One region of the Glutamicibacter sp. MCAF14 genome, then DNA from elsewhere that is predicted to be linked to it. Evidence: riboswitches for the same ligand, from Rfam matches in the RefSeq annotation. Region 1 holds a riboswitch; the other holds the start of a gene.
What was found. A riboswitch is a leader RNA that binds a small molecule or an ion and turns the genes downstream of it on or off. The one in region 1 is predicted to bind S-adenosylmethionine.
Positions count from the first base shown of each region.

Region 1 (4,794 bases):
TGTCGGCCCGGTACTGGGAATACTCCTGCGCGGTGCGGGCACCGCTGGTGGCCCCGGTCAGGCCGCGGACGCGACCGCCGATGAGCTCCAGGGCGATGTCGGGACAATGGATCAGGGCCGAGGCGATGGGCAAGGCGTGGGTAATGACCACCAGTCCGGAGCCGGCGTTGGCCTTGACCATGCGCTCTGCGAGGATTTCGGTGGTGGTTCCGGCATCGATGATGACCGAGGCGTCTGAAACAGGAAGCAAGCCCAGGGCACGTTGCGCGATCCGGGCCTTGGCGTCGGAGTGGATGGTCGTGCGTACCACGTAGCTTTCCTCGCGGGTGCTGGCTTCGGACGTGGCCACCGCCCCGCCATGGACGCGACGCAGGCAGTTCTCGGATTCGAGCTGTGCCAGGTCGCGGCGGACGGTTTCCCGGGTGATATCGAAGCGCTGGGACAGCTGCGCAACGGAGACCTTGCCATCTTTTTCGAGCTGTTCAAGGATCAGCCGGTGTCGTTCTTCGGCGAACATTCATGCCTCCACGATTTGTCATGACCTGCAACACATGAATCTGTGTTTCCATGACTTTATGCCCGAATGCGTGGCATCGTCAAGCGAAAATGTGGTGAATATTTGGCAATTTCTGTGTTTGTTTGGGTTTGTTGGATATTAAGCCAAGTGGACGCGGGTGCGCCTGCTCCTTAATCGCGAAAATAAAATCCTGCTAGTTGCAGTCTTCTGCGCACAACAAAAGGCAGCCATGCCACCGTGAAGGTGGCACAGCTGCCTTGTGGGATTATCCAAGACCGCTTAGGCGAGCACCTGGCGCTTGGAAGAAATCACGCCGGTGTTGAACCCAGCCAGGCGCAGGCCGCCGTGGAAGCGGGCGTGCTCGATCTTCACGCAGCGGTCCATCACCACATTCATGCCGGCAGCCTCGGCCCGGTGGGCAACTTCCTCATGCCATGAACCCAGCTGCAGCCACAGGGTCTTCGCGCCTACGGCCAGGGCCTCATCCAGCACGGTGGGCAGGTCGTCGTGCTTGCGGAAGACCTCGACCAGATCCGGGGTTTCCGGAAGGTCGGCCAGCGACTTGTAAACCGGCTGGCCCAGGATCTCATCCAGGACCGGGTTGATGAAGTACACCTTGTACTTGGACGAGGACAGCAGGTAGGTCGCCACGAAATAGCTCGCGCGCGATGGCTTGTTCGAGGCGCCGACAATCGCGATGGTCTTGGTTTGGCGCAGGATCTCCAGACGCTGTGCGGCTCCCGGAGCTTCCCACGTGGTTTCAGCGGCGCTCATTAGTTCGCTCCCTTCGATGCTGCAGGAATGGCGCAGGCAGCGCCGTCATAGGTCGGTGCCGCAAATTCCTCGGTGGCACCAGCGACAGCTTCTTGCGAAGCGGTTAATGCCTGGTCCAGATCCCAGAGGATGTCCTCGAGGTCTTCCAAGCCCACCGAGAGGCGGATCAGATCTTCTGGCACACCGGCGGAGACCAGCTGGTCGGCGCTGAGCTGCTGGTGGGTGGTGGAGGCCGGGTGCAGCACCAAGGTGCGGGCATCGCCGATATTGGCCAGGTGGCTGGCCAGCTGCAGTGCTTCGATGAACTTGGAGCCGGCTTCGCGCCCGCCCTTCACCCCGAAGCTGAAGACCGAGCCGACGCCCATGGGCAGCAGTTCCTTGGCCTGGGCGTACTGCGGGTGGGATTCCAAACCGGCGTAGTTCACGTAGGTGACGCGCTCATCGGCTTCCAGCCAGGCGGCTACCTGCTTCGCGTTGGACAGGTGGTTGTCCATGCGCTGCGGCAAGGTTTCCAAGCCCTGCAGCAGCTGGAATGCTGACTGCGCCGGCAGCGAGGGACCGAAGTCGCGCAGCTGTTCGCTGCGCAGCTTGGTCAGGAAGCCGTATTCACCGAAGTTGTCCCACCAGGAGACGTTGCCGTAGCTGGCTACCGGTTCGGTCATCGTGGGGAACTTGCCGTTGCCCCAGTTGAACTTGCCCGATTCGATGACCACGCCGCCCAAGGTGGTGCCGTGCCCGCCGATGAACTTAGTGGCGGAGTGGATGACGATATCCGCGCCGTGCTCGATGGGACGCAGGATGTATGGGGGAGTGAGGGTCGAGTCGACGACCAGCGGGAGATTGTGGCGGTGCGCCACCTCGGCCAGGCCCTTCAGGTCGGCGATGTCGCCCGATGGGTTGGCCACGATCTCGGTATAGACCGCCTTGGTGTTCTCCTGGATGGCCGCTTCGAAATCGGCTGGGTCATTGGAGGAAACGAAGGTGGTGTCGATGCCGAAGCGGCGCAGCGAGACATCGAGCTGGGTGATGGTGCCGCCGTAGAGCTTGGAGGACGCCACGATGTGGTCTCCGGCCTGCGCCAGCGCGGCGAAGGTAACGAATTCTGCGGCCATGCCTGAACCGGTGGCTACCGCGCCGATGCCGCCTTCCAGCGATGCCATGCGCTCTTCAAAAGCGGCCACGGTGGGGTTGCCAATGCGCGAGTAGATATTGCCGTACTTCTGCAGGGCGAAGAGGTTGGCTGCGTCATCGGCGTCCTTGAACACGAACGAGGTGCTCTGGTAGATGGGCACTGCGCGGGCGCCGTGCTCGGCATCGGGGGTGCCGCCGGCATGCAATGCGCGGGTGCGGAATCCAAACTTGTGATCTGCCATGATGGCGTACGACTCCTTGTCGATTGGGTGTTCGCGCTCGCCGCACTGCGGGTCGCGATCGAGGCAGGAATCCCGGAATCAATGTCGCTTCCTGCCGTGGGACAACGGGTAAGCGGCTGCATCGTTTCTGGCGGTAGCACCGTTGCCACCGGATGTGGCAGGTTGCTGCGGCGTCAACGAACCAGATCTCTCAGCCGCTCGGGATGGTGTAATAATCTTCGCAACATGACCCTTCGTGACCCAACTATGAGTCGTAACGTTGCGTATTGAGGATATTTTCACAGATTATTCGACCCGCAGCGCCACCACTAAGCTGGAGCCATGGAGACTTCGTTGGCGCTGGTCCGGCACGGGCAGACAGATTGGAACCTTGCAGGACGCCTGCAAGGACGCACAGATATTCCGTTGAACGAGACCGGACGCGAGCAAGCCCGCGCGGCAGGGCGAGCGCTGGCCGGACAGGGCTGGAGCCTGATTCTGGGTTCTCCGCTGGAACGCGCGCAGGAAACTGCCACGTTGATGGCCGAGCAGCTCGGGGCTGCTACCGGCGATGCCGTCCCCGAACTCATTGAACGCGGTTTCGGGCCGTTGGAGGGCCGGATCATGGCCGAGGTGAGTGAAGAAGAGACGGCCGCCGCCAAGGACCAGCTTGAACCGCGCGCGGATATCCTGAGCAGGGCGATCCCAACGCTATTGGAACTGGCCAAGGCGCACGCCGGGACGAAGATCATGATTGTCAGCCACGGCGCCACTATGCGCAACATCCGTGATGCCCTGGCCGGAACCAAGGAAGCGCGGGGCGTGGAAAACGGTGAAGTGCTGGATATTGACTTGCACCGATTGCAGCAGCTGGCCGATGAACTGGATCTGGTCGCACTCTAGCGCCTGGCTTTGCCACCATCCGGGGGTGCGGGAAAAATTGTGGGCACCGGCTCACGGAACCGGCCCGCGGTACGTTTACAGGGTGAAGGCCCACGACGGGCTCCAGCTTCCAGGAGAGCCATGCAAGCACCGTTTGAACGGATAGTCCAAGAATATGGGCTCAACGTGCTGCGGGTCTGCCGCGCCCTGCTCGATGAGCACCGCGCGCAGGATGCCTGGTCCGAGACCTTCCTCGCAGCGCTGAAGGCTTATCCGAACCTGCCCGAAGATGCCAACGTTGCGGCCTGGCTGGTGCGCATCGCACGCAACAAGGCCGTCGACGAGTTGCGCAAGCACAAGCCCGAAAGCCTGGTCGAAATGGATCTGGAAGGCACCTTGGACTCCGGGCCGGGGCCCGGCGCGCAACTGGAAAATCTGCAGTTGTGGCATGAGGTCAACCAGCTGCCGCCCAAGCAACGGCAAGTGATTGCCTACCGGTACCTGGGCGGCCTGAGCTACGCGGGTATCGCCGGAATCATTTCCGGCAGCGAAGCAGCCGCGCGGCGCGCTGGCGCCGACGGGATCAAGAACTTGCGAGCCCGCCTGGGAGAATCCGAACTATGGCGGGAGCAGCCATGAACAAGAGCAAAGCGCAAGAACCAGGCACCGAGGATTCCGCGGTCCTTGCCGCATTGGGCCAGAAGCTCGCCGCGCAGGCACACGAGCAGGCGCTGGTGGATGTTGCCTACCGCATTGTCGACAGCCCGCTGGGAAGCCTGCTGCTGGCCAGTACGCAAAACGGCCTGGCGCGCGTCGCCTTCGAATCCGAGGACCATGACCGGATCCTGGAGCTGCTTTCCGAAAAGCTCGGTTCGCGCATCCTGCGCGATGCGAAGCGCCTGGATGCCGCAGCCCGGCAGCTCGATGAATACTTCTCCGGCCAGCGCCAAGGGTTCGAACTGGCCCTGGACCTGACGCTCTCCACCGATTTCCGTCGGCAGGTGCAGCTTCAGCTCGGGCAGATCGCCTATGGGCAAACTTGCAGCTACGCCCAGATGGCGCAGCAGATCGGCAAGCCCAAAGCCGTGCGTGCCGTTGGCTCAGCATGCGCCACCAACCCGATTCCCATCGTGCTGCCCTGCCACCGGGTGCTGCGCACCGATGGGTCGCTGGGCGGCTACCTCGGCGGGCTTGAGGCCAAGAGCGAGCTGTTGAAACTGGAGAACCCTCACTTCGCTGAACAGGGGGCAACCTTGTTCTAGGCACGAA
Region 1 is NZ_JBFREO010000005.1:233,646-238,439, reverse strand. It holds gene AB4Y71_RS13130 (DeoR/GlpR family DNA-binding transcription regulator) at 1-517, opposite strand, end outside; gene AB4Y71_RS13125 (CoA-binding protein) at 797-1,291, opposite strand; gene AB4Y71_RS13120 (O-acetylhomoserine aminocarboxypropyltransferase/cysteine synthase family protein) at 1,291-2,664, opposite strand; SAM riboswitch class I at 2,780-2,874, opposite strand; gene AB4Y71_RS13115 (histidine phosphatase family protein) at 2,986-3,546, shown strand; gene AB4Y71_RS13110 (RNA polymerase sigma factor) at 3,667-4,164, shown strand; gene AB4Y71_RS13105 (methylated-DNA--[protein]-cysteine S-methyltransferase) at 4,161-4,787, shown strand.

Region 2 (4,794 bases), on a different contig from region 1:
GATTCATCGGTGATGATGACCTCCCAGAGCTGTTGGGTGCGCCCTTGGAACAATGCGGTGGCGAGAACCAGGACCCTGGCGCCGGTGGAAGGACGAAGGAAGTCGGTGGCGTTGTGCACGCCCACGGCGAATTGCCCGCGTTCGGCCACCGCGTAGCTGGCGCCCACTGATCCTGCACTCTCGATGATCGAGGTGTATACGCCGCCATGCACTACGTCCCAAGGGGTGTGGTGGTTCTCGTCCAGCTGCGCGTGGCCGCGTACTTCCGTGGCCGTGATTTCGTCGAATTCCAAACCGATGCTTTCGGTGAAGCGGCTGGTCTTGTTGGGAATCCGCGGTGCAGTGTTTTCCAATTGGTGATCCTCGGGCTAGTTCGACGTGCTGTCTTCGAGCACCTGGGCGCGCAAGACATTCTTCTGCACCTTACCAGTGGAAGTGCGCGGCAGATCCTGCGGGAACAGAATGGTTCTTGGCACCTTGAAACCGGCCAGCTTTTCGCGGGCGAATTCAATCAGCGTTTGGGCATCCAGGGTGGATCCGCTGGCGCGGATGACATAAGCCACCGGACGTTCGCCCCACTTCTCGTCGGCAATGCCGATTACTGCCAGATCCAGCACGTCCGGGTGCGAGGCCAGCGCCTGCTCCACCTCGATGGTGGAGATGTTCTCGCCGCCGGAAATGATGATGTCCTTGGCACGGTCGCGCACCTGGATGTAGCCATCCGGGTGCATGACGCCCAGATCTCCGGTGTGGAACCAGCCGCCATGGAAAGCTTGGGCGGTGGCGGCTTCGTCGCGGTAGTAGCCGATCATGACATTATTGCCGCGCAGCACGATTTCACCCATGCTCTGCCCATCGGCCGGAACATCGTTCATGTTCTCATCAACAATGCGCGCGGACTCGGCGGTGATCATGCCAACGCCTTGGCGTGCCAGTTTCGCGGCCCGGCCCGGGCCATCGAGCTCATCCCATTCATCCTGGTACTCGCAGACCGTGTACGGGCCGTAGACCTCGGTGAGCCCATAGACGTGGACGACCTCGATGCCCAGCTTTTGCAGCTTGGAGATGATTGCCGGTGACGGGGGAGCGCCTGCGGTGGTGATGCGCAGCGGGGAATCGAGCTGGTGGGCGCGGGTGGAGTCGGCGATGATGGAGCAGACGGTCGGGGCGCCGCACAGGTGGGTGGTCCCCAGATTCTCGATGGCATCCCAAACAGCATCTTCTCGCAACCCGCGCAGGCTCAGGTGGGTGCCACCGGCCGCCGTGACCGCCCACGGGGTGCACCAGCCATTGCAGTGGAACATCGGCAGAGTCCACAAGTAGCGGGTTTGTGCGGTGAAGCCCTGGTGGTGCGCTTCGCCCAAGGAGTTCAGGTAGCTGCCGCGGTGCGAGTAGAGCACGCCCTTGGGCTTGCCGGTGGTGCCCGAGGTGTAGTTCAGGGTGATCGGGGCCCGTTCGTCAGCGATCGCGTAGGGAAGCTTTTCATCGGAGGCTTCGGCCAGCAGCTCATCCAGGGTGGCATCGACCTGGACGTTTGGGCGTGCTCCGTCATATTGGTCATCGGTGATCTCGATGAGGGCATCCAGCGTCGGGTTCTCCCGGCGCAGGGTCTTGGCGTTTTCCAGCAGTTCGGTATCGGCGAGCATCAGCTTCGCCTCAGAATGATCAACGATGTACTGCAGTTCGTGGGCCGAAAGCCGGGTGTTCAGGGCAATGAGCACGCCACCGGCCAGCGGCACGGCGTAGTGCGCCATGAGCATCTCTGGAGTGTTCGGCGCCAGGACGGCGACGCGGTCACCGGGCTCAATGCGTGCTTTGAGCGCTTGGGCAAAGCGGTGCACTCGTGCTTCGAACTCGTTATAGGAATAGCTGCGGGTTCCATGGATGACGGCGCTTTTATTCGGGTAGACCTCGGCGGTGCGTTCCAGGAAGCGCAGTGGGGTCAATTCTGAATGGTTGGCCTGAATCTCTACCATGGTGTGGCTATTCCTCAATCGTCATCGCGGGTACGGTCAACATTAAGCAGGAGTGTGACTCAACGCACTCTGTGACCAATAATGGCATGAACCTCGGCGTCATGCGGAGAAACCAAGTTTCATTACGGTGGGCGGTAGGGAATTCGCGGCAGGGCTCTAGTTTCCGGAAGAATGCTGATCTCATGCCGATTCGGCGGTCGCGGGGCCTTGCTGCGCTCGTCGGCCGGAAGGTTCTAGCGACAACGTCATTCAACGAATAAAAGACTGCCAAATGCGCGCTAGTGATGGGTTGAATCGAACATTTCTTTAAATATTGCGATTTGCGAAGTGAAATGTTTGACGCTTCTTCGTCATGGGCCATATCGTTTTAATCAGAATCAAGAGCATCAGCTATAAGCCCTGGCTTGCTGATCGGCAACCCTCTCAACGGTAGTGGGGTGCTCCAGGTGAGGATTCGGTTCCACACAAAATGTGCTGGAACAAGTACCGCACACGGCGCGGGATATCAGCTCAAGCGGCTTCGGGTAACAAGAAGCCTTAGCTTACGAGCTACTGCGCGGTGGGCAAGACCGAAGGAATCGAGCCATGTCATTGAATCTTGAACTTGACCCGTTGACCCTACGCAAGGTGTTCGCTCAGCATCCCTCGGGCGTAGCCGCCCTTTGTGCTGAATTGGACGGCGAGAAGACCGGCATTGTCGCTTCATCGTTTACCGTTGGCGTTTCCCTTGAACCTGCATTGGTAATGTTCGCGGTGCAGAAATCCTCGAACACCTGGCCCAAGCTGCGCGACGCTGGTCGCATTGGTGTCTCGGTGCTCAGTGAACGCAATGAAGGTGTTTGCGCGCAGATTGCTTCGAAGAATGGCGATCGATTCCGCGGTATCGAAACCACCGGCACAGATCAGGGTGCGCTCTTTGTTGACGATTCCACGCTTTGGCTGGAGACCTCAATCTACAACGAAGTCGAAGCAGGCGATCACTGGGTAGTTCTTTTGGAAGTTCATGGGCACCGCACCTCAGGGCACCTGCCACAGATCTTCCATGATTCGCAGTTCCACTCGCTGCCAGTTCCTGAACTGGTATAAAACTCTCTTAGCTTTCAGCGCCGGCTGGTTCATTTAGTTGATCCAGTCGGCGCTGTTTGTTTTAAGCGCGCGCCTGTTCGCCTCATCGTTACGCACAATAAGTTATCCACCGGACCCTGGGATACGAGGGCCGCCGATTGTGGACTATTCACGGTTTTGACGTATTCGGATGAATTTAATCCGGGATGACTAAGGGTTTTGTGAAACTTCGAGTATCCACAAGGATATCCACAGAACTGTGGACTGGGGGTGGGGAAATGTGCACAAGGAGCGAAAAACCCCGGAAACTGGGTGATTTTGGGTGTTGATAACTCTGGGCGTGATGCCGTGACCTTCAATGAATATACTTTCTGTCCACAGGTGTGTAAACCGAAAAAGCCTAGTCAAATCTATTTTGATGGGTGCAAAGTGGGGTAATCCACAGAGTTCTCCCCAGACAGTGAACAGGGACGTCCACAGGTACAGCGTGGTTATCCACATATTCTGTGGATAATGAGGTTTACGCCTGTTAATAACACCCCTACTGTTGGCTTTGGGAGAGAAATATCCACAGGCGCTTAATATCCAAATGTCCGTGTCGACTGACATGATGGAGCGTTGCCATGAGGCAGGGAGAATTTTTCTCAGCGGGTCAATAGGGATGGAAGTGTCTGCAATGAGTGCTGAGCCGGTTTATGAAGGACGAGAATCCGACGCAGGGCGTAAGCCGCCACAGGATGTTGAGGCCGAAATGTCGGTCCTCGGCGGCATGATGCTCTCCAAGGACGCCATTGCTGATGTGGTCGAAGCCATCCGTGGCACCGACTTCTATCGCCCGGCCCACGAATCCATCTATGAGGCGATTGTTGACCTCTATGGTCGCGGCGAACCAGCTGATGCGGTGACAGTTGCCGACTTGCTGACCAAGCGCGGAGAGATTTCACGCATTGGCGGTGCAGCATACCTGCATAACCTCATCCAGCAGGTTCCAACTGCAGCCAACGCAGGGTACTACGCAGAAATCGTGCGTGAACGTGCTGTGCTGCGCCGATTGGTCGACGCAGGTACCCGCATTGTCCAGATGGGTTATTCGCCAGATGGTGAAGTTGACGCCATCGTCAACGAAGCCCAGGCAGAGGTTTACAAGGTTGCCGAAAACCGCAACAGTGAAGACTACGTGCGCCTCTCGGACATCATCGAAGATACGGTCGATGAAATTGAGAATGCGGCGAATGCTGGTGACGGCATTACCGGCGTACCTACCGGATTCTACGAATTCGATGAACTGACCCAGGGACTCAAGGGCGGCCAGATGATCATCATCGCCGCACGTCCTGCAGTGGGCAAGTCGACCTTCGCCTTGGACTTCGCCCGTTCGGCTGCCATCAGGCACAATATGGCTACCGTCTTCTTCTCCTTGGAAATGGGCCGCAATGAAATTGCGATGCGCTTGCTCTCCGCCGAAGCATCTATCCAGCTCCAAGATCTGCGCAAGGGTTCTGTCGAGGATGCCCAGTGGACCAAAATTGCCACCACGATGGGTCGATTGAACGAAGCCCCGTTGTTCATCGATGATTCTCCGAATATGTCCATGATGGAAATCCGCGCCAAGTGCCGTCGCCTGAAGCAGCGCAATGAGTTGCGCATGATTGTCTTGGACTACTTGCAGCTGATGAGCTCGGGCAAGCGCGTGGAATCACGCCAGCAGGAAGTTTCCGAATTCTCGCGTAACCTCAAGCTGCTGGCCAAGGAA
Region 2 is NZ_JBFREO010000001.1:136,004-140,797, forward strand. It holds gene AB4Y71_RS00655 (PaaI family thioesterase) at 1-353, opposite strand, end outside; gene AB4Y71_RS00660 (long-chain-fatty-acid--CoA ligase) at 369-1,976, opposite strand; SAM riboswitch class IV at 2,352-2,468, shown strand; gene AB4Y71_RS00665 (flavin reductase family protein) at 2,562-3,062, shown strand; gene dnaB (replicative DNA helicase) at 3,718-4,794, shown strand, end outside.
Region 2: it holds a riboswitch for S-adenosylmethionine, as region 1 does, so the genes downstream of both, AB4Y71_RS00665 (flavin reductase family protein) here and AB4Y71_RS13120 (O-acetylhomoserine aminocarboxypropyltransferase/cysteine synthase family protein) in region 1, are expected to answer to the same signal.